Regions from separate parts of the Klebsiella sp. PK01 genome, predicted to be linked through region 2. Evidence: predicted binding sites of a transcription regulator. Region 2 holds the regulator's gene; each other region holds the start of a gene.
What was found. Region 2 encodes PurR, which represses purine synthesis genes. Its sites were predicted from a motif close to CANGCAAACGTTTGCNTG; they were not measured.
Positions count from the first base shown of each region.

Region 1: a site for PurR is predicted at 4,278-4,295, ahead of AC22LX_RS19115 (NCS2 family permease). Genes of this name have one in related genera too.
Region 3: a site for PurR is predicted at 6,203-6,220, ahead of gcvT (glycine cleavage system aminomethyltransferase GcvT). Genes of this name have one in related genera too.

Region 1 covers NZ_JBYEZM010000006.1:56,157-66,483, reverse strand. Annotated here, with positions in the region: gene AC22LX_RS19125 (LysR family transcriptional regulator) at 1-847, shown strand, start outside; gene AC22LX_RS19120 (Na+/H+ antiporter) at 1,019-2,665, opposite strand; gene AC22LX_RS19115 (NCS2 family permease) at 2,813-4,162, opposite strand; gene AC22LX_RS19110 (glutathione S-transferase family protein) at 4,535-5,203, opposite strand; gene soxR (redox-sensitive transcriptional activator SoxR) at 5,478-5,936, opposite strand; gene soxS (superoxide response transcriptional regulator SoxS) at 6,021-6,350, shown strand; gene AC22LX_RS19095 (EAL domain-containing protein) at 6,335-7,939, opposite strand; gene AC22LX_RS19090 (YjcB family protein) at 8,489-8,770, shown strand; gene iraM (anti-adapter protein IraM) at 8,835-9,194, opposite strand; gene AC22LX_RS19080 (MltF family protein) at 9,644-10,327, shown strand, end outside.
Region 2 covers NZ_JBYEZM010000001.1:705,771-716,097, forward strand. Annotated here, with positions in the region: gene AC22LX_RS03425 (C40 family peptidase) at 51-926, shown strand; gene AC22LX_RS03430 (helix-turn-helix domain-containing protein) at 923-1,378, opposite strand; gene sodB (superoxide dismutase [Fe]) at 1,857-2,438, shown strand; gene AC22LX_RS03440 (MFS transporter) at 2,488-3,654, opposite strand; gene cydH (cytochrome bd-I oxidase subunit CydH) at 3,814-3,903, opposite strand; gene purR (HTH-type transcriptional repressor PurR) at 4,199-5,224, shown strand; gene punR (DNA-binding transcriptional activator PunR) at 5,245-6,156, opposite strand; gene punC (purine nucleoside transporter PunC) at 6,269-7,453, shown strand; gene cfa (cyclopropane fatty acyl phospholipid synthase) at 7,752-8,900, shown strand; gene AC22LX_RS03470 (riboflavin synthase) at 8,953-9,588, opposite strand; gene mdtK (MdtK family multidrug efflux MATE transporter) at 9,819-10,327, shown strand, end outside.
Region 3 covers NZ_JBYEZM010000003.1:364,193-374,519, forward strand. Annotated here, with positions in the region: gene AC22LX_RS11360 (hypothetical protein) at 1-230, opposite strand, end outside; gene AC22LX_RS11365 (hypothetical protein) at 270-488, opposite strand; gene AC22LX_RS11370 (hypothetical protein) at 528-746, opposite strand; gene AC22LX_RS11375 (SDR family oxidoreductase) at 801-1,544, opposite strand; gene gcvP (aminomethyl-transferring glycine dehydrogenase) at 1,605-4,478, opposite strand; gene gcvH (glycine cleavage system protein GcvH) at 4,604-4,993, opposite strand; gene gcvT (glycine cleavage system aminomethyltransferase GcvT) at 5,018-6,112, opposite strand; gene ubiI (FAD-dependent 2-octaprenylphenol hydroxylase) at 6,535-7,737, opposite strand; gene ubiH (2-octaprenyl-6-methoxyphenyl hydroxylase) at 7,748-8,926, opposite strand; gene pepP (Xaa-Pro aminopeptidase) at 8,923-10,239, opposite strand; gene AC22LX_RS11410 (YecA/YgfB family protein) at 10,265-10,327, opposite strand, start outside.

The DNA of each region.
Region 1 (10,327 bases), on a different contig from region 2:
CGTCCGCCAGCAAAGCTTTACCCGCGCGGCGGAGAAACTCTTCGTCACGCAACCCACCATCAGCAAGATGCTCAAAAATCTGGAAGATGAGCTCAACTGCACCCTGCTTATCCGTGATGGCCGCAAGCTGTTATTAACCGATACCGGCCGGGTAGTCTTCGAACGCGGGCAGGCGATACTCGGCGAATTCAGCCAGTTAAAAGCCGAACTCAGCGATATTAACCATCTGAATAAAGGCGTACTGCGCCTGGGGATCCCGCCGATGGTCGGCATGTTGATGGCTGAGCCCATCAGCCGCTTTCGCCTGCGTTATCCCGGCGTGGAGCTGAAAATTTCCGAGTTCGGCGGGTTGACGGTGCAGCAGGCGGTTAGCAACGGCGAACTCGACCTGGCGATGACCGCGCTACCGGTCGATGAGTCCAGCGGCCTGACCACGCTGTCGCTCTTTAGCCATCCGCTCTGTGTCCTCGTGCCGAAGACAGCGCAGTGGCAGGATATCACCTCGATCTCGCCGCAAAAGCTGGCGCAGTATCCATTGGTTATCTACAACGAAGATTTCGCCCTCAGCCAACAGCTGATGCGCCTGTTTGCCGAGCGTGATGTCAAGCCGCGTATCGCCGTGCGCAGCGGTCAGTGGGATTTTCTGGCGGCAATGGTGCAGGCGGGCATTGGCGTGGCGATTTTGCCGGAGCCGATTTGCCAGCGTCTTGATGCCGAGGATTTTTATTGGATCCCGCTGGAGAGCGAATTACGTTGGGAATTAGGGATGATCTGGCGGGAAGGGGTGTATATGTCGCGCAGCGCCGAGGCGTGGCTGGAATGCAGTAAAGCGTTCTGGCTGGAGTAACTCCCCGGTCGCGCTAACGCTTACCGGGGCTACATATAGACTGTCGATACTGTTATCGGTTGGCAACTTTTTAAGGGTTTTTCCCGGACGCGGCGCGTTGCGCCTTCTCCGGGCTACCAAATCGCACAGTGCTGTAGCCCCGATAAGCGTCGCGCTTACCGGGACTTAAGGTTACTGATCTTCGATTAACAGCGCTTCTAACAGGTCGAGATCGTGCAGCAGCTTCTGCAACGTCTCGTTGCTGATTTGCCGCGTCGCGCGCAGGTGGTACAGCTCACCGCGTTCCGAACGTAGCGCCGCCAGACGGAAACGGCGCTCAAGGCTCTCTTCCAGCATCGAGGTTTCGACATCGTTACGCCCATCCACACGGCGACGCAGGTTACCGATGACGCGCGAACTCACCTCGGTCAGCAGCTGGTTGTCGATATTCTCTTTGGTATCCGCCGCCAGGCGTTCTTCCATTTTCTGAATCGCGACAATCGCCACATCCGCCGTCGCGGCGCGCGCCAGACGCTCTTCTTTGCGCTGCTGTACGTGGTCGGTGGACTCAATACGCCGCAACAGAATCGGCAACGCGATCACCCCGACGAACAGGGAGAAAAGAATCACCCCGGCGGCCAGGAAGATAAGCTCGTAACGCGCCGGGAAGACGTTACCGTCCGGTAAGAGTAGCGGAATCGACAGCACACCGGCGAGAGTAATCGCCCCGCGCACCCCGGCGACGGAGGAGATCAGCAGCTCGCGGGTGGTCCAGGAGCCAAACTCCATCGGTTTCTTCTTCAGGAAGCGTTGGCTGAGCTTACGCATCGTCCACAGCCAGCCGAAACGCACCAGCATCAGCGCGGCGTAAATCAGCACGATATCGGTGAACAGCATCCAGGTTTCAACGTTCGGATCGGCTTCCGCCGCCACCAGCGAGCTCGACAGGATATCCGGCAGCTGCAGGCCCAACAGCAGGAACACCATGCCGTTAAACACGAACTCCAGCATGGCCCAGGTACTGTTGGCGCGCAGGCGCATAGCCAGCGGCGCGGTACGCATCACCCCGGAACGGGTGATGGTCATCCCCGCGGCCACCGCCGCCAGGATCCCCGAGAAACCGATATGTTCGGCAATCAGGTAAGAAGCGAACGGCAGCAGGAACAGCAGCACAATTTGCGTTGCCGGTTCATCGCCGCCCCAGCGGCTGAGGAAACGCATTGAGCGGCCATACAGCCAGCTGACCACGAAACCGGCCAGGATGCCGCCAATCGCCACCTTCAGAAACTCAACGGTGGCGCCGCCAATGGTGAACACCATCGTGCCCATCGCCACGGCAACGGCAAATTTTAACGACACCAGGCCAGAAGCGTCATTCATCAGCGCTTCACCCTGCAGGATGCCCATGATTTTCTTCGGTATCCGCCCTTCGCCGACAATACCGGACAGCGCCACGGCATCGGTCGGCGACAGCACCGCCGCAAGAGCAAATGCCGGAACCAGCGGGATCCCCGGCACAATCCAGTAAATCAGGAAGCCGATACCGACCACGGTGACCACCACCAGCGCCAGCGCCAGGCCGAAGATTTCCCGGCCGTGCTCGATAAACTCGCGGGTCGGCGTTTTCCAGCCATCGGCAAACAGCAGCGGCGGGATAAACAGAACGAGGAAGAGTTCAGGGTCGAACTCAACGTGCAAACCAAAGGTCGGCCAGGCCAACAGCGCGCCGATGGCGATTTGCATTAACGGTAGTGGGACCTGAAAGGGCAGTACACGTGTAACCACCCCTGAGAGAGAGACCACGAGGGTCATGATGAGTATGGTGAAGAATATTTCCATGTGTTCCCTGTTTGCTGCGTTTTCTTTTTTTACATCTGAGGCGTCATGTCTCGAAATGATACGCTACTCAGATTAACGCAAAAGGAAACAGGATGTGGCTTAAAAATTAAACGGGCGGCCAAAGCCGCCCGTCGTTAGCAGGAAAAGTTAAATCGCCCATCCGCCGGCGTAGAAGATGACCAGCGCCGCCGCGATGATCACGGTGCCCGCATTGAGCTTGCGCCATTCGCCGGATACCACGCGGCCAATCACCAGCGATGCAAAACCGATCATGATGCCGGTCACGATGTTGCAGGTCAGCACGATGAACACCGCGGTAATCAGCCCCGCCATCGCATCAACGAAGTCATTGAAGTCGATTTTCGCCACGTTGCTCAGCATCAGCAGGCCAACGTACATTAGCGCTGGCGCGGTCGCGTAGGCCGGTACCAGATAGGAGAGCGGAGAAAGGAACAGGATCAGCAGGAACAGCACGCCAACGGTGACTGCCGTCAGGCCAGTTTTGCCGCCCGCCGCCGTACCGGCTGCCGATTCGATATACACCGCCGCAGGGGCTGCGCCCACCACGCCGGAGAACACGCTGCTCAGGGAGTCGGTAGTCAGCGCTTTGCCGCCGTTGATGATCTGCCCGTCTTTATCCAGCAGGTTAGCCTGGCCGGCCACCGCGCGAATGGTACCGGTGGCGTCGAATACCGCAGTCATGACCAGCGCCAGCACGCTTGGCAGCACCACCGGGTTCAGCGCGCCGATGATATCAAGGCTGCCAATCAGCGAATTGCCTTTGTCGTCGCTCAGCGACGGCATGGCGAAAATCCCGGAGAAATGGACGTTCGGATCGAAAATCAGTCCGATAATGGAAATACCGATGATGGTCAGCAGAATGCCGCCAGGCACTTTCAGTTTTTCCAGACCGATAATGACCGCCAGGCCAATCAGCGACATCATCACCGGGAAGCTATCGAAATTGCCCAGCGCAACCGGCAGGCCGTCCAGCGGGTTTTTAATTACCAGACCGACGCCGTTGGCGGCGATCAGCAGCAGGAACAGGCCGATACCGATGCCGGTGCCGTGCGCCACGCCCTGCGGCAGGTTGCGCAGGATCCAGCTACGAATACCGGTAGCGGAGATAATGGTGAACAAAACCCCCATCAGGAACACGGCGCCTAATGCCACCGGAATACTAATGTGCTGCCCCAGCACCAGGCTAAAAGCGGTAAACGCGGTCAGCGAAATCGCGCAGCCGATAGCCAGCGGCAGGTTAGCCCACAGGCCCATCACTAATGAACCGACGCCCGCTACCAGGCAGGTCGAGACGAACACCGCCGCAGGCGGAAAGCCAGCTTTACCTAACATTCCCGGCACCACGATGACGGAGTACACCATCGCCAGGAAGGTCGTTAATCCGGCAACAATTTCCTGACGTACGGAGCTGCCGCGAGCTGAAATTTTAAACCAGGCGTCTAAAGAACCACCGGTACGCGCTGAAGGCGTAGACATAGAAAACTTCCCCTGAAAATTTTGATCGTTCGCTTGCATGCGTGATGGACCGTCCACTGCCAGTTAAACGCCATCTCCTTGTGCTGTTTCCCGGCGCCAGGAGGGAGGCTGAGAAAAAGCAAACGTTTAACTCCGCGCATACAATGCGGTATATGGAATGTCTTTGCTCCCCCTGTCGGCAGGGGAAAAAACGAGCAAAGTAAAAAGGCAAACGATTATCCTGTCTTTAGCTGGCCCTTTTCAACTGAAGTTTGTCGTATTTTGCCAAATTTCGCCGCCAAAGCTCAGGAAATAGACAAACGATGCGCAAACGTTATCGTCAGTGCGCAATGCATTAACATTTTTATATGTTTTAATCCTATTTCTGGCGTATTAACCGCCAGGCAGGGTAAATGGCCCGCCGCGCTCAATAGCGTTAATCCACCCCGGACGTGACTCCACCTGCTGCTGCCAACGCCGGGTGTGCGGCAGGTGTTGAATGCCGCCGCGCGCCAGTAAGGCCATCACCGGGAAGCTCATCTGAATATCCGCCATGCTCAGCGTGCCGCCGGCAAACCACGGCTGACGAGCCAGATGCTGTTCAATATATGCCGCATGGGTCGCCAACTGTCTATCCAGCCACGCTTTTTGTACCCCTTTGCCCAACGCCCCGCCCAGGGTGCGCATACCAAGCGGCACCGGCGGCTTGCCGAGGCTGGCGAAGATAAGCTTCATCAACAGCAAGGGCATTAACGATCCCTCGGCATAATGGAGCCAGAAGCGATATTGCAGTTTATCTTCCCTCCCCTGCGGCCTCAGCTGCTGGGCGCTATCGTAGGTTTCCTGCAGATATTCCAGAATCGCGCCGGACTCTGCCAGCACCACGCCCTGATCCTCAAGCACCGGCGATTTACCCAACGGGTGAATTTTTTTCAGTTCCGCTGGCGCCTGCATGTTTTTTTCACGCTGATAGCAGACGACCTGATAAGACAATTGCAGTTCTTCCAACGCCCACAGCACGCGCTGCGAGCGGGATTGGTTGAGGTGATGGACCGTCAACATGGCGCTCTCCTGTTGTTCGTTCAAATTAACTATAGAAACAGGCGACCAATGACGGAAAAATTTCGGCAACGCCAACAGGCAAAATCATCAGGCTGTGCCACAATTACATTGTCGACGCAATCCGGAACCTCCTTCAACACATTGCGCAATACCTGAGGGGAGTCGACGTCGGGGGAAACCCTCCCGTGAGCCAGCGGGATAATGCGAAAGACAAAGACCGGAAAACAACTAAAGCGCCCTGTTGTGGCGCTTTAGTTTTTTGCAGGTATCACGATTAATCCTCTTCCAGCAGGCGTGCGCCGGTTCCCTCTTCACCCAACTTATCCCCAGGGTTGCGTAATGGACAATCGCGGCGCGATAAACAGCCGCAGCCGATGCAGCCGTCGAGCTGGTCACGTAGCGCGGTCAGGGTGTGGATACGCCGGTCCAACTCCTCCCGCCATTGCGACGACAGTTGTTTCCACTCTTTGGCGCTCAGATTATGCCCTTCCGGCAAGACGCCGAATGCCTCGCCGATGGTCGCCAGCGGAATACCAATACGTTGCGCAATCTTGATGATCGCCACTGCTCGCAGCACATCACGGCGATATCGCCGCTGATTGCCCGCGTTGCGCTGGCTGCGGATAAGCCCTTTGCTTTCATAAAAGTGTAGCGCCGAGACGGCGACGCCGGTTCGTTTCGCCACCTCCCCAGGGGAGAGCAGCATTTTGATGCGTGCTGGTTTATTTTCCATAAAGCTCTTTACCTCAAGTTAACTTGAGGAATTATACTCGCCGACAGACAAAACGACGAATCGAGAATTGAGAGAGGCCGCTTTATGTCCCATCAGGATATTATCCAAACGCTTATTGAATGGATTGATGAACATATCGATCAACCACTTAACATTGATGTAGTCGCTAAAAAATCGGGATACTCGAAATGGTATCTGCAGCGAATGTTCCGTACCGTTACCCACCAGACGCTGGGTGATTACATTCGCCAGCGCCGGCTACTGCTCGCCGCTGAAGCGCTGAGAACCACGCAACGTCCTATTTTTGATATTGCGATGGATTTGGGATACGTCTCGCAGCAGACGTTCTCGCGGGTATTCCGCCGGGAGTTCGATCGCACTCCCAGCGATTACCGTCATCAGATTTCCGCCTGACGACCGTCGTGCGGCGTACGCAGTAAGATCGGGGACTTGGCGAGCCACTGCATAAACTCCTGTGGCGGCATAGCCCTGGCAAAATGCCATCCCTGACAAAACTGCACGCCGCGCTTAAGCAACCAATCCACCTGATCCAGCGTTTCTACCCCTTCGGCGATGGTTTTTAAACGCAGGCTACGCGCCATATCAATGATATGCTCGGCAATCAGATGGCTGGTACTGTTGGTGGTCAGCGTATCGATAAAGGATTTATCAATCTTCAGAATATCGACATTGAGCGAATAGAGGTTATGCAGGTTGGAATAACCGGTACCGAAATCATCAATGGCTATTTCGTAGCCCGCTTCGCGGAACGCCTGAATCACCGGTGTGGTTTTCGGCACATCGATAAATCCTCTTTCGGTGACTTCAATTTTAATTTGCTTCACGCAAACCGCATAGCTGCGGGCCTTCTCAGTGATCTGCGCAATTAATCGCGCGGAGTGGAAGTCCGATGCCGAAAGATTAATCGCGATATAGAGCTGTGGATGTCTGGCCAGATATTCGCCAAGATCGTTGAACAACTCGTCGACCACATAATCCGTCACCTGAGCAATCATGCCTGAGTTTTCCGCCAACGGAATAAACTCCGCCGGGCTCATCACCGGACCGTCAAACCCCGGCCAGCGTAACAGCGCCTCGGCGCCGACGCAGCGGTTATTCTTGATGTCGATAATAGGTTGGTAATGCAGGCACAGTTGTCGGTGGCTTAACGCTCGCTGCAGTTTATTGCGCGGTGAATGATACTGCTGACGGCTTCGCGACCAGACCATCAGAATCAAAATGCTGCAAATAATGCCTAACGGCAGGGTCAAGGTAATCTGGTCGTAGAGGCTGGCATAATAGCTGGCGCGCGAGGTGGACATGATGACCGCAATCGGTCGAATCGACGAATGGGCGACGGTATAAACCCGGCCATCCTGGTTGAAAAAAGCGTCTTCGTGGCGAATAAGACGATGTAATTCCCTGGCATCAACGTTTTTACTCACGGAGAAAAACATGTTCGTTTTGGTGTCGAAGACGCCGTAAGCTAAATCTTTATCGCTGGAAATAACCGAACTATAAGAGAGAGGGTTAACCACCACGGCATAATGCCCGCGCTGCATATAATTCATATCATAGCCGGGATAAAACGGCGTATCACGATAGTAGTAAATGGAGACGTCGGGCTTTCGAGTATAATTCGCGGCAGCTATTCTCCAGCCCTCTTCGGGATGGACCGCGGTGGAACAGAGGAAAGTGTTACCGCTCGCATAAATCAGGTCATCAACATACAGTAGCCCGCGCACGATATTTAACATGTACTGCTGATGCTGCGGGGAACACATTGCCCCGGTAAAGTGCATGGCTTTTTCGCGCGCCTGCTCGGATTCATGAATGACCATTTCCGTTTTTTGCAGCGCCAGCTGCGAAAACGATTGCAGTCTATCTGAGATTTCTTCCCGGGCTCTGATTTGCGCAAACCACAACGCCAACACCACCGGCAGCACAACCACCAGTATGATGAAGAATATTCTTAACGCCTTATGCGGCGCGTTACGACTCATTTCCGCTTTTTATCCATGCGATACGCCTCAATCACGGTATAAGGACAAAAACCAGGCATTACCGACTGTTATAAAAAACAGCGAATTTCAGCAACGAACACGTTTATGTAAAAACCTCACACCTAATAATGATGAATCATACTTACTTATAGATGGATCGAGAAACATTCTCGTAATAATTAAGACACTAGCCACTTACTAATTCGGTTTCTCCGTACAATTACTCGTAATAAGTAACAAAACCCGTTGAACAATTATCGGCAGTCCAGGTCCAGTCCTTAACGGTGTCGAAAAACAGACACCAGACATGCTGGCGCGCATTCCGCCGCCATTAACCCTATTAATAACGTGGTTTAAAATGTCAAAAAAGGTCATTTTTTGTCTGGCGAATAAATCAGCAAATGTGATATAGTTCACACAAGTTGATGAAACAAAATCGTCGTTTCATCACTCCCTGAAGTGCCCGCCGATAGCCAGAGCGTCTCATTATTGATAATCGCGCCAGGTTGTCTAAGGCTCCCGACTTTCTTTGAGAGATAGGATAAGTTAATGGCTTCCATTACTACCAGTGTCGTACTTTTGCGCTGGCCCCTGGTGAGCGCGGTATTGATGTTCCTGGCCAGTTCGTTGAATATTCAATTACGTAAAAGCGACTATGCCGGCTTAGCGATTATTTGTAGCTGCCTGGGTCTGGCTGCCGCCTGTTGGTTTGCTACCGGCTTGTTAGGCATCACCATGGTGGATGTTGCTAAAATCTGGGGCAACATTAAAGATGTCATGGTTGAAGTCATGAGCCAGACGCCGCCAGAATGGCCAATGATGATGACCTGATAAAAAAGCTTCCTGCGGGAAGCTTTTTTATTTTCAGCAACAGCGATGCTCTTCCCGGCCCCTGCTAATATTGTTCGCATAACATCGGTCGTAGACGCTCGTTTGGGCAGCGCTTAACCGCACAATACGATTGATAAAGACAAGATTCCTGCTCCGCGACCTCGAAATTGTACGGGCAGGTTGGCCGCTCTCTTAAGGTTTCCCACTGTTTATCGTCGTAACGCGTGATGTTATAAATTTTTAATGAATGATATCGATCATTAATTAAAACTTTAGATGAATAAAGTTTCATGGTTTCGCCGGGAATTAATAAAAGCTCAGCCTCATACCAGATAATAAACTTGAGAAACCGTAGCCCAGATATTGACGAAAAGGCAACGCCAGTATGCGGGCAGATAAGGGTGTTAAGAATCGTCCATTTCATCTTCCATCCTTGTAAGTAAAATCTGAGAGAGAATTTAGTGATAGCACTCCAGGCCGTTATCTGCAAGGCAGGTTATTAATAGTGTGATATAGACCAACCCTGACACACATCGGCCATACCACTCTTGAAGTAAGCTAATCCGGGCATTCTACGAATTATGTATTAATACTAAAAAAACATAACCATGCAAAGGTTATAAATAACCTTACAATATATTTTAAATAGCAGACAAAAATATCATTTTGATATTCACCTGGATGGGATAAGCAATTAGCGATCGCAAAGCGAAAATATTCTATGGTAGGAGAAGCGTCACTTTCTTTTGTATTCTCGCAATCAGGACAATACCACCTACGTCGCGCTGAACCCGGGAGAGGTAAGTAGAAAAAGGCACAGGGGCGCGTTTGCATTGACTAAAATATAACCATCTCCCTGCAGAGTGCCGCATCATGAACATCTTCGGTTTTCAACGTCGTCTGGCGATGGTTTCCGGCTGCCTTCTGGCCATCGTGTTTGCCTTCTCCGCTTCAGCGGCTTCGACGGATAAATCGCCGCCGGCGCAAAAGGACAAAGCGGAGCTGGCCATCAATATGGATCACATCATGCAGCCGCAAAAAGGCGATCTTCCCGATATGATCAACCGGCGGGCGATCCGGGTATTAACGACCTACAGCAAGACCTTCTTTTTTATCGATAAGGGGACCCAGCGCGGCGCCACCCACGATCTTTTCATCGCTTTAGAAAAAGATCTCAATAGCAGACTGGCAAAAGAGAAGAAGCTGAAGCAGAAACACCTCAAAGTGCGGATCGTTTTCATCCCGGTGACGCGGGATAACCTGTTCAAGGCGTTGAATGAAGGTAAGGGGGATATCGCCGCCGCCAATCTCACCATTACTTCATCGCGTCAGGAGCAGGTCGCCTTTACCACCCCGCTCTATAGCGATGTCAAAGAGCTATTAGTTTCTGGGCCATCATCGCCCAACGTGAAAAGCCTGGAGCAGCTTTCCGGTAAAACCGTGTTTGTTCGACGCTCCTCCAGCTATTACGAAAGTTTGCAGGCGCTTAACGCCCGCTTTGCCAAAGCGTCGCTGCCGCCGGTCATTCTGCAGGAGGCGCCGGAGGCGCTCGAAGAT
Region 2 (10,327 bases):
TCACCGTCAGGCATTGGTATATGTCTGTAATTTAATCAGGGGATTGCTCAGTGGCGCGGCTCAATAAAATCGCGATATCGCTCTGTGCATTACTGTTTACATCTATCTCGCTTACGCCATTGGCGCATGCTTCAGGGCATACGCACGCTTCGGCTACGCCGAAGGCGCATCCGGCGAAAGGCTCCACCGCCGAGCGTAAGAAGAAAGCGGCACAGAATAAATCTAAATCCACCGCTAAAACTACCCGTAAAAAAACCTCAAGCGCAAAGCACCCTACCCGTACTACCGCAGCAAGCCAAACCGCACTTAATCGTCAAGCCGCCGGCGCCACCAAAAAATGCGTGTTGCGCAAAGGTTATAAAAAGCAGTGTGCGAAAACGGTAACATCCAGCGAAGCAACGTCGCTGGCGTTGAACAGCGTAAAAAGCAAATGCGTAGTGCGTAAAGGCTACAAAAAGCGCTGTAAACCTGTTGCCGATGAACCGAATCTGACGATTGCCGATGCGCACAAAGCCCGGGTGCAAAAAGCGCAAAGCACCGCGATGAATAAACTCATGGATCAGCTAGGCAAGCCTTACCGCTGGGGAGGCTCCTCTCCGCGCACCGGTTTTGACTGTAGCGGGCTAGTTTATTACGCCTATAAAGATCTGGTTAAAATTCATATTCCGCGCACCGCTAACGAAATGTATCACCTGCGCGATGCCCGCCCGGTTGACCGCGATGAACTGCAAAGCGGCGACCTGGTCTTCTTCCGCACCCGCGGACGCGGCACCGCCGACCACGTTGGCGTTTACGTTGGAAACGGAAAGTTTATCCAGTCGCCGCGTACCGGCCGTGACATCCAGATAACCTCTTTAAGCGAAGATTATTGGGTTCGCCACTACGTCGGCGCGCGCCGTGTGATGACGCCAAAAACCATTCGTTAAGAAACGCCGATCCCGGTTTGCCGCTGCGGCGGCATACCGTTCTGCTGTATATTCCCCTCCTCTTGCAGATTCAGCGGATACTGCATACGCTCCTCCAGTTGCGCGGGGTGACGGCGATAACTGGTCGGCGACATACCAAAATGACGACGGAAAGTACGGCAGAATGTCGCCTGGCCTTCAAACCCGAGCAGCAATGAGATACTCAGCGCCGAATCCTTCGTCTGTTTGAGAATGCCGGCGGCAATGGTCATTTTGCGTCGGCTCACATACGTTCCCAGCGTATAACCGGTAATCAGCGCGAACTGACGCTGAAAGTACCAGTGCGAATAACCCGATTTTCGCGAGATCGCGGTAACGGGGAGCGCGGTAAAAATGTTGTCTTCGATCCATTCGATAATATCTACGACGATCGGAATGATATGTCCGCTGACCATTTCATGTTTGTGCGCCATCTCTTTTCATCCATCAATTATGAGCTTTATGCTTGTTCAATAACGATTTCTTACTCCGAGGTCCGTTGCCTGCAGAGACAATTATATTTGTCATACAATTAAAATTAATCCTAATGATTATTGGGCATGAAAGTCATTCCCATTACGCATAATGCTCGCAAGCTAATGTTTTATAGCGATCTAAAAAGATAACAGGCGGTGAAGATACGAAGCGTTTTAGTCGTAGGCAGGCGCGTCGATGGGGAATTTGCGAATCATATCGCTCGCCATGTGCCAGACTGGCGAAGGCTTAATCAGTCGCGTTAGCAATGAATAACCTTTGTTGTTGTAAGTCTTTTAACTGACTTCAGCAAATGTTAACATTCTCAACACAATAACATGTAACACTCGCGACAGCGTTACACAGTAAATACTGTATTCAGGTGAATTTTCACCTAATTAATGTGAGAAAAAACAAAAAGTTATAAGGAGAGTAGCAATGTCGTTTGAATTACCTGCATTACCATATGCAAAAGACGCCCTGGCGCCGCACATTTCCGCAGAAACCCTGGAATACCATTACGGTAAGCATCACCAGGCCTACGTGACCAACCTCAACAACCTGATCAAAGGCACCGCTTTTGAAGGCAAATCTCTGGAAGAGATCGTTCGCTCTTCTGAAGGCGGCGTCTTCAATAACGCAGCGCAGGTCTGGAACCACACTTTCTACTGGAACTGCCTGGCGCCGAACGCCGGCGGTGAGCCGGAAGGCGAACTGGCCGCAGCGATTAACAAATCTTTCGGTAGCTTCGCTGATTTTAAAGCGAAATTCACCGATGCCGCGGCGAAAAACTTCGGCGCAGGCTGGACCTGGCTTGTTAAAAACGCAGACGGCAGCCTGGCTATCGTCTCCACCAGCAACGCCGGCACTCCGCTGACTACCGATGCGACGCCGCTGCTGACCGTTGATGTCTGGGAACACGCCTACTACATCGACTACCGCAATGCCCGTCCTAATTATCTGGAACACTTCTGGGCGCTGGTAAACTGGAAATTTGTTGCCGCTAACCTGGCAGCATAAAAACAAAACCGCAGCAGGATTACCCCGCTGCGGTTTTTCTTAGTGCGACTTAGTTATTCGCTAATGCTTCTTCTGGTTGCGAACGCCCGCCAAACAGCACCACCGCCAACGCCAGCCCGGCAATAATCGCCCCCATCACCGGCACAAAAGCATACCCGAGACCGCCGGATATCACCGCGCCGCCCGCCGCCGCGCCCAACGCGTTGCCGAGGTTGAAAGCGCCAATATTCACCGATGATGACAGGCCCGGCGCTTCGTGCGCCACGCGCATTACCCGCATCTGCAGCGGCGGAACGACCGCGAAGGTTGCCGCGCCCCACACGACCATGCTGACGGCAGCACCCAGTTGCGATTGCGCCAGCAGCGGAATAGCCAACATGATGGCAATCAACAACAGCAGGAATCCTTTCAAAGTGCCGGAGACTGAACGGTCGGCAAACTTACCGCCCAGATAGTTGCCAAGCGAGAAACCGACGCCGATTAATACCAGCATGGCGGTAACAAACAGCGGTGAAGCGTTGGTGATGGTATGCAGTACCGGAGAAATGTAGGTATACAGCGTGAACATTGCCCCGGCGCCCAGCACGGTGGTCAACAGCGCAGAGAGTACCTGAGGCCGCATTAATACCGACAGCTCGCGCTTCACGTTCGGACGCTCGCCGGCGCTACCTTTCGGCAGGGAGAACCACAGGCTTACCATCGCAATTAACCCCAGACCCGCCGTGGCCAGGAACGACATTCGCCAGCCGATGGTTTCACCAAGCCAGGTGGCAGCCGGTACGCCGCCGATATTGGCAATGGTCAGCCCCATAAACATGGTCGCAACCGCGCTGGCCTGTTTGTGTTTTGGCACCACGCTTGCGGCAACGACCGAGCCAAGGCCAAAGAACGCGCCATGATTGAGGCTGGTGATAATGCGCGACAGCAGTAGCGTCGTGTAATCCGGCGCAATAGAAGAGAGCACGTTGCCGAGGGTGAAGATCCCCATCAGGAAGATCAATGCATTGCGGCGAGCGCGATGCGACAGCAGTAACGTCATTAACGGCGCGCCGACCATCACGCCAATGGCATAGGCGCTAATCAGCATCCCCGCGGCCGGAATAGAAACATCTACGCCTTTGGCGATAACCGGCAGTAATCCCATCGGGGAAAACTCAGTGGTACCGATACCAAAGGCACCGATCGCCAACGCGAGTAAGGGAAAGTTGATTTTCATTCAGAGACTCCATCAGGCCGATTCAGGACACGGCATTACATCAGAAGCCAAAAGCATGACATCAATCACAGAAAAACAGAAGTAAACGAAATGACAAAAGATTTTTGCAGATCTGCTAATAATGGCGGGATAGGAGGGGAAGCCCCCTCCCTGCTGGAATCAGTGCAGTACCGCGGTCAACGCGGCGGCGACGATCAGACCCAGAACAATAACCGTCGTTGTCAGCGAAAACTTTAAATTTGTGTCCATCAATTTTCTCCCCTGATTATCCCCACATAGAAAGTGAGCTTGCTCATTTTTGCACAAAAATATGCAAAAATCTTCCCGGATTTAGAGTGATGCACATTTTTGCTCTTCCCCTTTGCCGCGAGATAGGACAAAATCCCACGCTAATTTGAAAGCGTATCGGCCATTGACCCCTTCCTGTCGTTCTGTGTCGTTTTCCCAGGTGTTGCAATGTTGATCATTGTATACAGGGTGTGTATAGGCAAACGTTTACGTATCGATAATCAGACGATCAGGTCAAGGTCTGGAGTGAGAAGTAATGGCAACTATTAAAGATGTAGCGAAACGCGCAAACGTTTCCACTACAACTGTATCACATGTGATTAACAAAACCCGTTTCGTGGCGGAAGAGACGCGCAATGCGGTGTGGGCGGCAATTAAAGAACTCCACTATTCGCCAAGCGCCGTGGCTCGCAGCCTGAAAGTCAATCACACTAAATCGATCGGTCTGCTGGCCACCAGCAGCGAAGCGGCCTATTTCGCTGAAATTATCGAATCCGTAGAAAAAAGCTGCTTCCAGAAAGGCTATACCCTGATTCTGGGCAACGCCTGGAACGATCCGGAAAAACAGCGCGCCTACTTGTCTATGATGGCGCAAAAGCGCGTTGACGGCCTGCTGGTGATGTGTTCCGAGTACCCGGAGTCCGTACTCAGTATGCTCGAAGAGTATCGTCATATCCCGATGGTGGTGATGGACTGGGGTGAAGCCAAAGCGGACTTTACCGACTCGGTTATCGATAATGCCTTTGAAGGCGGCTATATCGCCGGCCGTTACCTGATTGAACGCGGCCATCGTGAAATTGGCGTTATTCCGGGCCCGCTTGAGCGTAACACCGGTGCCGGACGCCTGGCAGGCTTCATGCAGGCAATGAAAGAAGCGCATATCAATGTGCCGGAAAACTGGATTGTTCAGGGCGACTTTGAACCGGAATCCGGCTACCGCGCCATGCAGCAGATCCTCAATCAGCAGCACCGCCCAACCGCCGTGTTCTGCGGCGGCGACATCATGGCGATGGGCGCTATCTGCGCCGCCGACGAAATGGGCCTGCGCGTACCGCAGGACATTTCGCTGATCGGCTATGATAACGTGCGTAACGCCCGCTACTTCAGCCCGGCGCTGACCACTATACATCAGCCAAAGGACTCGCTCGGGGAAGCGGCATTCAATATGCTGCTCGATCGCATTGTTAATAAACGTGAAGAGTCGCAGTCCATTGAGGTACATCCGCGTCTTATCGAGCGCCGCTCGGTTGCCGACGGCCCGTTCGTCGATTATCGCCGCTAACGCCCTCCCCCCGGCGCCGGTTATTCCGGCGCCCGCAACCACTCCCGATTCAACGTTTCGCTGTCGCCAAGATAGTCAAGTAGCCAGCTCAAAGCGGGTGAGGCATCGCTTTGTTGCCAGGTCAGGCAGCAGGCGGCATCCGGGAATGGGTTTTCCAGCGTTAAGGCCGTCCACTCCCCGCTATCAATATGCGGGCGGGCAAAGTGGCCTGGCACCATCCCGACGCACAATCCTGCTGAAAGACAGGTGGCTGAAGATTCCCAATCCGGCACCACCACCCGCTTCTGGTTATCCAGCAGCCAGGTTGTGCGCTTCGGCAGCGAGCGTGAGGTATCTTCGCGCACCAGTGACGGCCAGTTGCGCAACACGTCATCGCTGAGCGGCCCTTCCATCTGCGCCAGCGGATGGCTGCTGGCGACGACACAATGCCAGTTCAGCATCCCCATATCGCGGAAAGCGTAACGCCCGCCCACCGGAATCGAACGCGTCGCGCCAATAGCTAATTCTACCCGCCCATCGGCTAACGCATCCCAGACGCCGTTGAAAACTTCCTGAAAAACGATCAGTTCGACATCGCTAAAATGGCGATAAAAATCAACAATCATCTGGCGCATCCGCGCCGGTTTAACGATATCGTCCACCGCAATCGACAGCTGGCCACGCCAGCCGTTAGCAATCTGCTGGCACTGCTGGCGGGTGATCTGCATTTTTTTGATAACAGAACGTCCTTCCTGCAAAAACCAGTGCCCGGCGGGGGTCAATTCAACATCACGATGGCGACGTTCAAAAAGCGGAACCGCAAGCCACTCCTCCAGTTGTCGCACCGTATAGCTCACCGCCGAAGGTACGCGGTGCAACTCCTGCGCCGCGGCGCTGAAACTCCCGTTACGCGCCACAGCATCAACCACTTCTAAGGAATATTCAGACCACATATTCTGCCTGCAAAATTTTTGAATGCATGTGACAAATAATAGCGTTTCACAAGGCGGATTACACTCCCTACACTCTGCGGCATCGTACCTGCATCAGTAGAAAGAGAACGTTATGCAACAACCTGGGAAAGGATTTTTAGTGTGGCTGGGCGGCCTGAGCGTGCTTGGCTTTCTGGCCACCGACATGTATCTACCGGCCTTTGCCGCCATTCAGCAAGACCTCAACACCTCTGCCGCATCGGTTAGCGCCAGCTTGAGCTTATTCCTCGCGGGCTTCGCGATCGGCCAGCTGTTCTGGGGGCCGCTGTCGGACCGCTATGGTCGGAAACCGATTCTGCTCGCCGGGCTGGCTATCTTCGCTCTTGGCTGCCTTGGGATGCTGTGGGTACGCGATGCGACGCTGATGCTGGTACTGCGTTTTGTCCAGGCGATTGGCGTATGCGCCGCCGCGGTGACCTGGCAGGCGATGGTGACCGACTACTATCCGGCCCAGCGCACCAACCGCATTTTCGCGACGATCATGCCACTGGTCGGGCTCTCTCCGGCGCTGGCGCCGTTACTCGGCAGCTGGCTGTTAGTCCATCTGGAATGGCAGGCTATCTTCGCCACCCTGTTCGCTATCACCATACTGTTGATGCTGCCGGCTTTTCGTCTGAAGGCGGTCGTCAAACCTGCTGGCGAAACCCAGCAGAAAATTACCTTTATGTCCCTGCTGCGTTCACGTGAATATAGCGGTAACGTGCTCATTTATGCGGCGTGTTCCGCCAGCTTCTTCGCCTGGCTCACCGGTTCGCCATTTATCCTCCATGAAATGGGCTATGGTCCGACGGTAATTGGTCTTAGCTACGTGCCGCAAACTATCGCCTTCCTGATCGGCGGTTACGGCTGCCGTGCGGCGCTGCAAAAATGGCAGGGTCATCAGATGCTGCCCTGGCTGCTGGTTGTTTTTTCGCTGAGCGTAGCCGCGACCTGGCTTGCCGGAATACAGGATCATCCGTCGCTGGTTGCGTTAATGGTTCCGTTTTGCATCATGGCGATTGTGAATGGCGGCATTTACCCTATCGTTGTCGCCCAGGCGCTGAAACCTTTTCCACAGGCGACCGGCCGCGCCGCCGCCCTGCAGAATACGCTGCAGCTTGGCCTGTGCTTCCTGGCAAGCCTGCTGGTCTCAAGCCTTATCGCCACTCCGCTTCTGACCACCACCAGCGTGATGCTGATTTCCATCGTCCTGGCAGGCATCGGTTTCTGGATGCAGCAACGACGCGTACAGTTAGTGAGCGAATCATCTCACGCTTGATGAATTTTTAAAGGATATCCCGGACCAGTCATTAGCCTGCTAATATATTTTTATTGAAAGGCGGTTTTTAGCGGCCTATACTGGATCCGGCATCACATAAATAGAAAGTTTTTTAGATATTAACGGGGGCAGGACGCAGCCCGTTTAACCATGGAAGGCCTTTCGGCAAGGGTTATCTCCCTTCCTCTGTTCTACGTCGGATAGCACCCTCACGATTTTTTCGTGAGATTTCTCACAAAGCCAAAAAAGCGTCTACGCTGTTTTAAGGTTCTGATCACTTGGGCGTGATGGAGAAGCTATGAGTTCATCGTGTATAGAAGAAGTAAGTGTACCAAACGATGATTGGTACCGGATTGCAGCTGAATTATTGGGCCGTGCCGGAATTGAAATCAATGGTTCCGCACCCTCCGATATCCGGGTAAAAAACCCGCTCTTTTTTAAACGCGTGTTACAGGAAGGGTCTCTCGGATTAGGCGAAAGCTATATGGACGGCTGGTGGGAATGCGAACGCCTGGATATATTCTTTCACAAGGTATTGCGCGCCGGGCTGGATAAGCAACTCCCCCGCCACTTCAAAGATACGCTTCGTATCGCTGGCGCTCGTCTGTTCAATCTGCAAAGCAAAAAACGCGCCTGGATTGTTGGTAAAGAACACTACGATTTAGGCAACGACCTTTTCCACCGCATGCTCGATCCCTATATGCAATATTCCTGCGGATACTGGAAAGAGGCCGAAAATCTGGAGCAGGCGCAGCAGGATAAATTAGATCTTATTTGTCGCAAACTGCAGCTTGAGCCGGGAATGAAAGTGCTGGATATCGGTTGCGGTTGGGGTGGGTTGGCCTATTACATGGCCAAAAACTATAACGTCAGCGTGACCGGCGTGACCATTTCGGCTGAACAACAAAAAATGGCGCAAGAGCGTTGCGCGGGATTAGATGTCAATATTCTGCTGCAGGACTATCGCGATCTCCACGAAAGTTTTGACCGCATCGTCTCCGTCGGGATGTTCGAGCACGTAGGGCCTAAAAATTACGCCACTTATTTTGAAGTTGTCGATCGTAATTTAAAACCAAACGGTCGTTTTCTGCTGCACACCATTGGCTCAAAAATTACCGATCACAACGTCGATCCGTGGATTAATAAATATATATTCCCTAACGGTTGCCTGCCGTCGGTACGCCATATCGCCGATGCCAGCGAGAAGCATTTTGTGATGGAAGATTGGCATAACTTTGGTGCCGATTATGACACCACCTTGATGGCCTGGTACGAGCGTTTCCTTGCCAGTTGGCCGGATATTGCCGATAACTATTCGGACCGTTTCAAACGCATGTTTACCTATTATCTGAATGCCTGCGCCGGTGCTTTCCGCGCCCGCGATATTCAGCTCTGGCAGGTCGTCTTCTCGCGTGGTGTTGAACACGGCCTGCGCGTAGCCCGCTAGACTCGCTAAAAAAAGCCCCCGCAGAAATACGCATCTACGGGGGCTTTTTTAATTATTCTTCCGCGCTTTTTTGCGCCGCTTCTTTTGCCGCCAGCACGCGTTCCACGGTATCCACCACCGCCTGAGTCTGCGGATCGATTTCGATATTCACTTTATCGCCGAGTTTTTTCACCCCAAGCGTCGTACGCTGCAGCGTTTCGGGGATCAGATGCACGCAGAAACGAGTCGGGGTCACCTCGCCAACCGTCAGGCTAATACCGTCCACGCCAATGAAACCTTTATACAGGATATATTTCATCAGCGCCGGGTCCTGTACCTTAAACCAAATCTGGCGATTGTTTTCCGAGGTGAGGATTTTAACGACTTCGGCGGTGGTCATAATATGGCCGGACATCAAATGGCCGCCGATTTCATCACTGAATTTCGCCGCTCGCTCAACGTTGACCATATCGCCTTCATGGATAGCGCCAAGGTTGGTGATCCGCAGCGTCTCTTTCATCAAATCAAAGCTGATTCGCGGGCCGTCAATTTCGGTAACGGTCAGGCAACAGCCATTGTGCGCCACCGAAGCACCGGTCTCCAGGCCGTCGAGCATATGCGCCGGCAGCTCCACCACGTGGGTGCGGAAATTCGGTTTCTCATCGATGGACACCACTTTCGCAGTCCCCTGTACAATACCAGTAAACATACTTTGCTCCTGTTGAGAATCGTGACGGTATCATTACCGTTATATATACGCGGAACAATAACAGTTGACCAAACAGGTTGCCAGCGCGCATCGTGCCCCCACCATTTTTTCACTGGCTTAATGGCTAATCCTCGCTACAATAGACTGGAAATTCCTCCTGTTTTTTCTTCTTGCTGCCATTTAAGGCGGCTTTTTTAGTCTCAAAATAACAACAATATAAAGGTGTTCACGTGCAGAAGTACTTTATAGAAGCGCGTCAGTTATTAGCATTGGCTATCCCGGTCATTCTGGCGCAGGTCGCCCAGACGGCGATGGGTTTTGTCGATACGGTGATGGCCGGCGGCTATAGCGCAACCGATATGGCCGCCGTGGCTATCGGCACCTCGATCTGGCTACCTGCCATCCTGTTTGGCCACGGTCTGCTGCTGGCGCTAACGCCGGTTATCGCCCAACTCAATGGCTCCGGCCGCCGCGATCGCATCGCCCAGCAGGTACGTCAGGGCTTTTGGCTGGCGGGCTTTGTCTCCGTACTGGTGATGGTGGTGCTGTGGAACGCAGGCTATATCATTAGCTCGATGCACAACATCGACCCACAACTTGCCGACAAAGCGGTGGGGTATCTGCGTGCGCTGCTATGGGGAGCGCCGGGATATCTGTTTTTCCAGGTCGCGCGTAACCAGTGCGAAGGGCTGGCAAAAACCAAACCCGGAATGGTGATGGGTTTTATCGGCCTGCTGGT
Region 3 (10,327 bases), on a different contig from region 2:
GCGCTCAGTCGGACTACGGATACGCATCGTTGGGTAGCCCTGATAAGGTGTAGCCGCCATCCGGGAAGGTTTCCCAGGCAAGCGCAGCGCTCAGCCGGGCTACGGATGCGCATCGTTGGGTAACCCGGATAAGGTGTAGCCGCCATCCGGGAAGGTTTCCCCAGCTCGCGCTGCGCCGCCGGGCTACGGGTACGCATCGTTGGGTAGCCCGGATAAGGCGTAGCCGCCATCCGGGAAGGTTTCCACGGCTCGCGCTGCGCTCAGCCGGGCTACGGGTACGCATCGTTGGGTAGCCCGGATAAGGCGTAGCCGCCATCCGGGAAGGTTTCCCAGGCAAGCGCAGCGCTCAGCCGGGCTACGGATGCGCATCGTTGGGTAACCCGGATAAGGTGTAGCCGCCATCCGGGAAGGTTTCCCCGGCTCGCGCTGCGCTCAGCCGGGCTACGGGTACGCATCGTTGGGTAGCCCGGATAAGGCGTAGCCGCCATCCGGGAAGGTTTCCCCGGCTCGCGCTGCGCTCAGCCGGGCTACGGGTACGCATCGTTGGGTAGCCCGGATAAGGCGTAGCCGCCATCCGGGAAGGTTTCCCAGGCAAGCGCAGCGCTCAGCCGGGCTACGGATGCGCATCGTTGGGTAACACGGATAAGGTGTAGCCGCCATCCGGGAAGGTTTCCCCGGCTCGCGCTGCGCTCAGCCGGGCTACGGGTACGCATCGTTGGGTAGCCCGGATAAGGCGTAGCCGCCATCCGGGAAGGTTTCCCCGGCAAGCGAAGCACCGCCGGGCAATAGACATCTACGGGTTATTTACCGCCCGCCAGTTCGAGGAAACTGCCCGTCACATACGACGCTTTGTCGCTCAGCAGCCAGGCAATGGCCTGAGCGACCTCTTCCGGCTGGCCGCCGCGCTGCATCGGTAGCGAACTTTTCACCCTGTCCACGCGTCCCGGTTCGCCGCCGGAGGCGTGCATCTCGGTATAAATCAGCCCCGGACGCACGCCGTTTACCCGAATCCCCTGCGCCGCCACCTCCAGCGCCAGCCCGGTGGTCAGGGTATCTACCGCCCCTTTCGACGCGGCATAGTCAACGTACTCGCCCGGCGCGCCAAGGCGCGACGCCGCCGACGAAACGTTAACTATCGCCCCGCCCTTGCCGCCATGCCGATGCGACATGCGCTTTACCGCCTCGCGACAGCAAAGAAAGTATCCGGTGACGTTGGTGGCCAGCACGCGGTTAATACGCTCGGCGCTCAGGCTCTCTACCGTACATTGGGTAAACAGGATCCCGGCATTGTTGACCAACGCCACCAGCGGTTCGCCCATGCGGTCAACCGCCTCAAACATCGCCATCACCTGCGCTTCATCGCTGATATCGGCCCGCAGCGCCGTGGCTTTGCCGCCAGATTCAACAATGGTATTGACCACTTCGGTGGCGGCTTTAATGTTGTGATGATAATTAACCGCGACGGTATACCCTTCCTGCGCCAGCAGCAGCGCCGTCGCCCGGCCTATGCCGCGGCTCGCGCCGCTAATCAGAGCTATCGCCATACCTTCCCTCCAAAAAATAAAGGCGCCGCAGCGCCTTTAAAAGTTTAGCTAATTCACCACTTACTGGTATTCGCTCATCGGGACGCAGGAGCAGAACAGGTTACGGTCGCCATACACGTCATCCAGGCGTTTCACCGTTGGCCAGTACTTGTTGTGCAACCCAGCCGGGAATACCGCCAGCTCGCGGCTGTACGGATGGTTCCACTCGCTTACCAGCTCGCCCTGGGTGTGCGGCGCGTTCACCAGCGGGTTATCTTCCAGCGGCCATTCACCGGCTTTAACGCGATCGATTTCCGCGCGAATCGCCAGCATGGCGTCAATAAAGCGGTCCAGCTCTACCTTGCTTTCCGATTCCGTCGGCTCAACCATCAGCGTCCCGGCAACCGGGAAGGACATGGTCGGCGCATGGAAACCAAAGTCGATCAGGCGCTTAGCAATATCCAGCTCGCTAATGCCGGTCTCTTCTTTCAGCGGACGAATATCGAGAATACATTCGTGCGCCACGCGACCGTCGCGGCCGGTATACAGCACCGGATAAGCATCTTTCAGACAAGTAGCGATATAGTTGGCGTTGAGAATCGCGTTCTGGCTCGCCTGCTTCAGCCCTTCCGCGCCCATCATGCGGATATACATCCAACTGATCGGCAGAATGGAAGCGCTGCCGAACGGCGCGGCGGAAACCGCGCCCTGACGGGTCAGCATGCCTTCAATCTGTACCACGCTGTGGCCCGGTACAAACGGCGCCAGGTGCGCTTTCACGCCGATAGGGCCCATACCCGGGCCGCCGCCGCCGTGCGGAATGCAGAAGGTTTTATGCAGGTTGAGGTGCGAAACGTCTGCGCCGATAAAGCCCGGAGAAGTGATCCCGACCTGGGCGTTCATGTTGGCGCCGTCGAGGTAAACCTGGCCGCCGAACTGGTGCACTATCTCGCATACTTCACGGATGGTCTCTTCATACACGCCGTGGGTCGACGGATAGGTGACCATGATGCAGGAGAGATTCGCCCCTGCCTGCTCTGCTTTTTCACGCAGATCGGCAAGATCGATGTTGCCGTTTTTATCGCAGGCAACCACCACTACCTGCATACCCGCCATCTGCGCGGAAGCCGGGTTGGTGCCGTGCGCGGAGCTTGGGATCAGGCAGATATCGCGATGGCCTTCGTTGCGGCTCTCGTGATAGTGGCGAATCGCCAGCAGGCCAGCATACTCGCCCTGCGCGCCGGAGTTCGGCTGCATACAGACGGCGTCATAGCCGGTCAGTTTCACCAGCCAGTCAGAAAGCTGGGCGATCATCTGATGATAACCTTCCGCCTGCTCGACCGGGCAGAACGGGTGCAGCTCGGCAAATTCCGGCCAGGTGATCGGGATCATTTCCGCCGCGGCGTTCAGTTTCATGGTGCAGGATCCCAGAGGAATCATCGCCTGGTTCAGCGCCAGATCTTTACGCTCCAGCGCGTGCATGTAGCGCATCATCTCGGTTTCGCTATGGTAGCGGTTGAACACCGGATGGGTGAGGATCGCATCGTCGCGCAGCATCGCCGCCGGGATCGAACGGCTATCCAGCGCCACGTCTTTATCCAGGGTATCGATATCCAGACCGTGATCGTCGCCAACGATGGCGCGGAACAGATTCAGCACATCTTCGCGGGTGGTCGCTTCATCGAGCGTAATGCCAACCGCGCCGTGAATATCGCTACGCAGGTTAATCTGCAGCGCTTCGGCACGCGCCAGCACCGCGGCTTTATCCGCCACTTCGACGCAAAGGGTGTCGAAGTAGTGCGCATGGCGCAGCTTCAGCCCTTTCTTCTGCAGGCCGTCGGCCAGAATGTCGGTCAGGCGATGAATGCGGCCAGCGATACGTTTCAGGCCCGCCGGGCCGTGGAAAACCGCGTACAGGCTGGCGATGTTGGCCAGCAGGACCTGCGAGGTACAAATGTTGGAGTTCGCTTTCTCGCGGCGGATGTGCTGCTCGCGAGTCTGCATCGCCATGCGCAGCGCGGTATTACCCGCCGCATCTTTCGATACGCCGATAATACGGCCCGGCATGGAGCGTTTGAATTCATCTTTCGCCGCGAAGAAGGCCGCGTGCGGGCCGCCATAGCCCATCGGCACGCCGAAACGTTGGGCGGAACCGAAGACAATATCGGCGCCCTGCTTGCCCGGCGCCGTCAGCAGCACCAGCGCCATAAAGTCGGCGGCGACGCTGACAATCACTTTGCGCGCTTTCAGCTCGGCGATAAGTTTACTGTAATCGTGGATTTCACCGGTGGTGCCGACCTGCTGCAGCAGCACGCCAAAGACATCCTGGTGATCGAGCACTTTGTCGGCGTCATCGACAATCACGTCGAAGCCGAAAGTTTCCGCGCGGGTGCGAACCACGTCCAGGGTTTGCGGATGGACGTCGGCGGCAACGAAGAAACGGTTGGCGTTCTTCAGTTTACTGACGCGTTTGGCCATCGCCATTGCTTCGGCGGCGGCGGTGGCTTCATCAAGCAGCGAAGCGGAAGCGATATCCAACCCGGTCAGATCCAGAGTGACCTGCTGGAAGTTGAGCAGCGATTCCAGACGGCCCTGGGATACTTCCGGCTGGTAAGGGGTGTAGGCGGTATACCAACCCGGGTTTTCCAGCATGTTGCGCTGAATGACCGGCGGCAGCTGCACGGCGGTGTAACCCATGCCGATGTAAGACTTGAAGCGCTTGTTGCGACCGGCGATCGCCTTCAGCTCCGCCAGCGCGGCGAATTCGGTAGTCGCGTCTCCCACCTGCGGTGGGGTCGCCAGCTGGATATCCTGCGGCACAATCTGGCCAATCAGGGCGTTAAGCGAATCCGCGCCGACGGTCTTCAGCATCTCTTGCTGCTGCTGAGCGTCCGAGCCAATATGACGTTCAATAAAGGCGTCGCGGTTTTCAAGCTGACTTAAAGTCTGAGTCATGAGCGATGGTTCCTGAAACGTGCGGTGAATGTGTTTTCTCCCTCTCCTTTTGGGAGAGGGCTGGGGTGAGGGTATTATCGGTTCCCCTCACCCTTCCCTCTCCCCACAGGGGAGAGGGTAAAGGCTTACTCGTCTTCTAACAGAGCTTCATAGGCGGTCGCATCCAGCAGCGCGGCAACCTGCGCTTCGTCGCTGGCTTTGATTTTGAAGATCCAGCCGTCGGTATACGGGTCGCTGTTGACCAGTTCCGGAGAGTCGTTCAGCTCTTCGTTGACGGCAACGATTTCACCGCTAATCGGCGCGTAGATATCGGAAGCCGCTTTCACGGATTCGGCAACGGCGCAATCGGCGCCCGCTTCAACGGTGGCGCCCACTTCCGGCAGGTCAACGAAAACCATGTCGCCAAGCAGCTCCTGCGCGTGCTCGGTGATCCCAACGGTATAGGTGCCGTCCGCTTCTTTACGCAGCCACTCGTGTTCTTTGCTGTATTTCAGTTCTGCTGGTACGTTGCTCATCAATTCATCTCCAAAAAAGGGAAATCACACAATGGCTTTGCCATTGCGTACAAAACCAGGTTTAGTCACTTTTACCGGCATTTCACGGTTACGAATTTGCACCACCGCGGTGTCGCCAATCCCGGCCGGCACGCGAGCCAGCGCGATGCTGTAGCCCAGCGTCGGCGAGAAGGTGCCGCTGGTGATAATGCCTTCTTTTTGATTACCGTCGCTATCGGTAAAACGTACCGGCAGGCCGCCTCGCAGGACGCCTTTCTCGGTCATCACCAGGCCAACCAACTGCTCGGTGCCTTTTTCGCGCTGCATTTCCAGCGCTTCGCGGCCGATGAAGTTACGATCGGCGGGCTCCCAGGCGATAGTCCAGCCCATGTTAGCCGCCAGCGGCGAGACGCCTTCGTCCATCTCCTGGCCGTACAGGTTCATCCCGGCTTCCAGGCGCAGGGTGTCGCGCGCGCCAAGACCACACGGCTTAACGCCGGCGTCCAGCAGACCGCGCCAGAAATCCGCCGCCTGCTCGTTCGGCATAGCGATTTCATAACCCGCTTCGCCGGTATAACCGGTGGTGGCGATAAACAGGTCGCCGGCCTGTACGCCGAAGAACGGCTTCATGCCTTCCACGGCCTGGCGCTGAGCGTCGGTGAACAGCGTCGCCGCCTTCGCTTTCGCCTGCGGACCCTGCACCGCGATCAGCGACAGATCGTCGCGAACGGTAATTTCGAGACCGTAAGGTTCGGCTTGTTCGGAAATCCAGGCGAGGTCTTTTTCACGAGTGGCGGAGTTAACAACGAGGCGGAAATAATCTTCAGAAAGGAAATAAACAATCAGGTCATCGATGACGCCAGCGGAAGCGGTTAGCATGCCGGTGTAGAGCGCTTTGCCTGGCGTGGTAAGCTTCGCCACATCGTTTGCCAGCAAATAGCGCAAGAACTCTCTGATCCGGCTGCCGTGGAAATCGACGATGGTCATATGCGACACATCGAACATCCCTGCATCGCCGCGCACCGCGTGGTGCTCATCAATCTGGGACCCGTAATGCAGCGGCATCATCCAGCCATGGAAATCCACCATGCGAGCGCCGCACAGCGTGTGTTGTTCATACAACGGAGTCTGTTGAGCCATCTTTTCCTCATCGAATAAAACGGAACCAGCCACGATATTGTCGGCGATTTTGCGCCACGAAATCCGGCGACGGCACCGCTTACGGACGCCGACGCAAACGTTCTCTTTTGCCTGAACTTACCACCGAACCCGGTGCTAAACCATAAGGTAAATCAGGACATCACATTAGCTTATGACCAAAGCGCGCCGAAAAGCCTACAGAGTTATTGACTGGAAAAAAGCGATTTATGCCACATAAAATTAACATAATGAGCAAACCAGTCAGGTGATGATGGTGTTTTATGCGATTTTATGGGCCTAATTTCTTTAACAAAAAAAAGAGCGCATTAATAAAACTAATGCGAAAAAAGAGGTGAAATTAGAATATTTCAAATGAGGGAGAAAACCCGGCGCGCAGGCCGGGTAAAAGAAGTGTGACGGGGTTAACGTAACCAGGCGGGGAGATCGTTGAGGCCCATCGCCTGACGAATCAGCTGCGGTTTTACGCCAGGCAGCGAATCGGCCAGTTTGAGCCCCATGTCGCGGAGGAATTTCTTCGCCGGATGGCTGCCGGAGAACATTTCGCGGAATCCCTGCATACCCGCCAGCATCAGCGCGGCGCTATGCTTGCGGCTGCGCTCATAGCGGCGCAGGTACAAATGCTGACCGATATCTTTACCCTGCGCGTGCAGGCGCTTCAGCTCGTCGATAAGCTCGGCGGCGTCCATAAAGCCAAGGTTTACCCCCTGCCCGGCCAGCGGATGAATAGTGTGGGCGGCATCGCCAACCAGCGCCAGACGATGGGCGGCGAACTGACGCGCGTAGCGTCCGGTCAGCGGGAAAACCTGCCGTTCGCTTTCAAGCTGGCAAAGGCCAAGGCGATTATCAAAAGCGATGTTCAGCGCCTGATTAAACGCGGCTGCATCGGCCTGCTGCATCCGCTGCGCCTCTTCCGGCGACAGCGACCAGACGATCGAGCACAGATGCGGATCGCTAAGCGGCAGGAAGGCCAGAATGCCTTCACCGTGGAACGCCTGACGCGCCACCGCCTGATGCGGCTCGGAGGTACGTATCGTCGCCACCAGCGCATGATGGCGATAGTCCCAGAAGGTCAGCGGAATATCGGCTTTATTGCGCAGCCACGAATTGGCGCCATCGGCGCCGACCACCAGCCGCGCGGTCAACATGCTGCCGTCCTGCAGGCTCAGGAAGGCTTCGTTTTCGCCCCACGCCACCTGCTGCAGCTGCGCGGGCGCCAGCAGGGTGACGTCAGCGCAGCGCTGCGCTTTTTGCCACAGCGCGTGATGCACCACGGCATTTTCAATAATATGGCCCAGATGGCTAAAGCCCATGCTCTGGTCATCGAAGCTAATGCGGCCAAAGCTATCTTTGTCCCACACTTCCATGCCGTGATAGCAACTGGCGCGCTGGGAGATGATCTCACTCCAGACATCCAGTTTAGTCAGCAGCTTTTCGCTGGCGGCATTGATTGCCGAAACGCGCAGCGCCGGCGGCGCATCGGCGTCAAGAGGCTGCGGCGCCGCTTGTTCCAGCACCGCGACGCGCAGGCCGCTGCCCTGTAAACCACAGGCCACCGCCAGTCCCACCATTCCGCCGCCAACAATGGCAACATCAACACTTTGCACGTTCTACTCCTTAACGGGGAACCCAACCGAGGGTACGCTGCGCCAGCGCATCGCGCGCCGGGGTAAATAATTCCATCGCCATCAGCCCGACGTTGCGCCCCGCCACCAGCGGCGCCCAACGGTTGGCAAAGAGATGCACCAGCCCATCGGTCACGCCGATGGTGGCGGCTTTATCATCCGCTCGCCGCGCCTGGTAGCGGCACAGCAGAGAATAATTGCCCACATCCTCGCCGACCGCGTGGGCGTCGGCAAGCAGTTCAGCCAGGCTCATCACGTCGCGCAGGCCGAGATTAAAGCCCTGCCCGGCGATCGGGTGCAATGTCTGCGCCGCGTTGCCGACCAGCGCCAGACGGTGCGACACCGAACGGATAGCGGTAGTTAACGCCAGCGGATAGACGCTACGCTTACCGGCATGGGTAATGCGCCCCAGCCGCCAGCCGAACGCCTGCTGCAATTGCTGGCAAAAACGTTCGTCAGACCAGCTCAGCACCTCGTCGCGCCGCGACTGCGGATGGCACCACACCAGCGAACAGCGCCCTTGCGACATCGGCAGCATCGCCAGCGGACCATGCTCGGTAAAGCGCTCGAAGGCGCGGCCTTCATGCGGCAACGCGGTACTAACGTTGGCGATAACCGCCAGTTGCTCATAGGGCTGCTGCTGCCAGCTAATGCCGCAGCGCACGCCCAGCGACGAACGCGAACCATCTGCCGCCACCAGCAGCTTACCGTTGATGGTTTCGCCGCTATCAAGGGTGAGGCTGACGCTGTCCTGGCTGCGGTTGACCGCTTCCACTTTCGCCGGACAGTGCAGGGTGACGCCCGGCGCCTCGCGCAGCAGGCTAAACAGCCGCTGGCCGACATCGTGGAGTTCAACCACCTGCCCCAGCGCCGACAGACCGTAATCGGCCGCCGCCAGGTTTACAAAACCGGCATGGCCGCGGTCGCTGACGTGTACCCGCTGGATAGGCGTCGCTCGTTTAGCAAGGTTCTGCCAGATACCGATGCGCGCCAGCTGCTGGCAGGTGCCCGCAGCGAGGGCGATCGCCCGATCGTCAAAACCTGGGTGCCGTGACGACGCCGGATCCTGCGCTTCAATCAGATGGACCGGCAGCGCACCGCCGGTCATACGGGAGATGGCCAGCGCGAGCGTCGCGCCGGTCATCCCGCCGCCGACAATCAGCACGCTCATGACTGGCGCGCCGCCGCCATCAGCGCCTCGATCTCATCCGCCTTCTTCACCACGCTGGCGGTGAGATTTTCGTTGCCATCTTCGGTAATCACGATGTCATCTTCAATACGAATGCCGATGCCGCGATACTGCGCCGGTACGTCGGCGTCGGTGGCGATATACAGCCCCGGCTCGACGGTCAGCACCATTCCCGGTTCCAGCACGCGCGAACGGTCGGTATCGTAATTGCCGACATCGTGCACATCCAGACCCAACCAGTGGCTCAGGCCATGCATAAAGTACGGGCGGTGGGCGTTGTTGGCGATAAGCTCGTCAATCTCGCCTGTCAGGATCCCCAGCCGCACCAGGCCGGTAATCATAATGCGCACCACTTCCTGATTAACCTCATAAATGGAGGTACCCGGACGATACAGCTCCAGCGCGGTTTCCAACGATTCCAGCACGATGTCGTAGATTTCACGCTGCGGTTTAGTGAATTTACCGTTAACCGGGAAGGTGCGGGTGATATCGCCCGCATAGCCGCGGTATTCACAGCCGGCGTCAATCAGCACTAAATCGCCATCACGCAGTTCGGATTCGTTTTCGGTGTAGTGCAGGATGCAGGCGTTTTCGCCGCCGCCAACGATGGTGTTATAAGACGGGAAACGCGCGCCGTGGCGGTTGAATTCGTGGAGAATTTCGCCTTCCAGCTGATATTCGAACATCCCCGGGCGGCATTTTTCCATCGCCCGGGTATGGGCAAGGGCGGAAATTTCGCCGGCCCGGCGCATTACTTCCAGCTCTTCCGCGGATTTAAACAGGCGCATTTCATGCACCACAGGCCGCCAGTCGATGACGGAGTTCGGTGCCTGCAGGTTCTGACGTGAACCTTTACGCAGTTTTTCGAGGGCGTTAAACACAATTTCATCGGCATAGGCATATTCGCCTTGGGCAAAATAGATAGCGTCCAGGCCGTTGAGCAGTTGATACAGCTGCTGGTTGATTTCGCTAAACGCCAGCGCGCGATCGACGCCGAGTTTGCCCGGCGCGGCATCCTGCCCCAGACGGCGGCCAAACCAGATTTCCGCCGTCAGATCACGAACGCGGTTAAACAGCACGCTATGATTGTGCGTTTCATCGCTTTTGATCAGCACCAGCAGCGCTTCCGGTTCGTTGAAGCCGGTGAAGTACCAAAAATCGCTGTTCTGCCGGTAGGGATATTCCGAATCTGCGCTGCGTACCGCTTCCGGCGCGGCAAAAATCAGCGCCGCGCTGCCCGGCTGCATCTGCGCCAATAATGCCTGGCGACGAGAAAGAAACTCCTGCTGTGTCATGACGCCCCCTGAATGTCGTTTTTATTTAGTGTAACGTTGGCTTGCGTACTTCCGGTGCGGTTGGCTGCTGGCGCGCGAAGGTATCGTG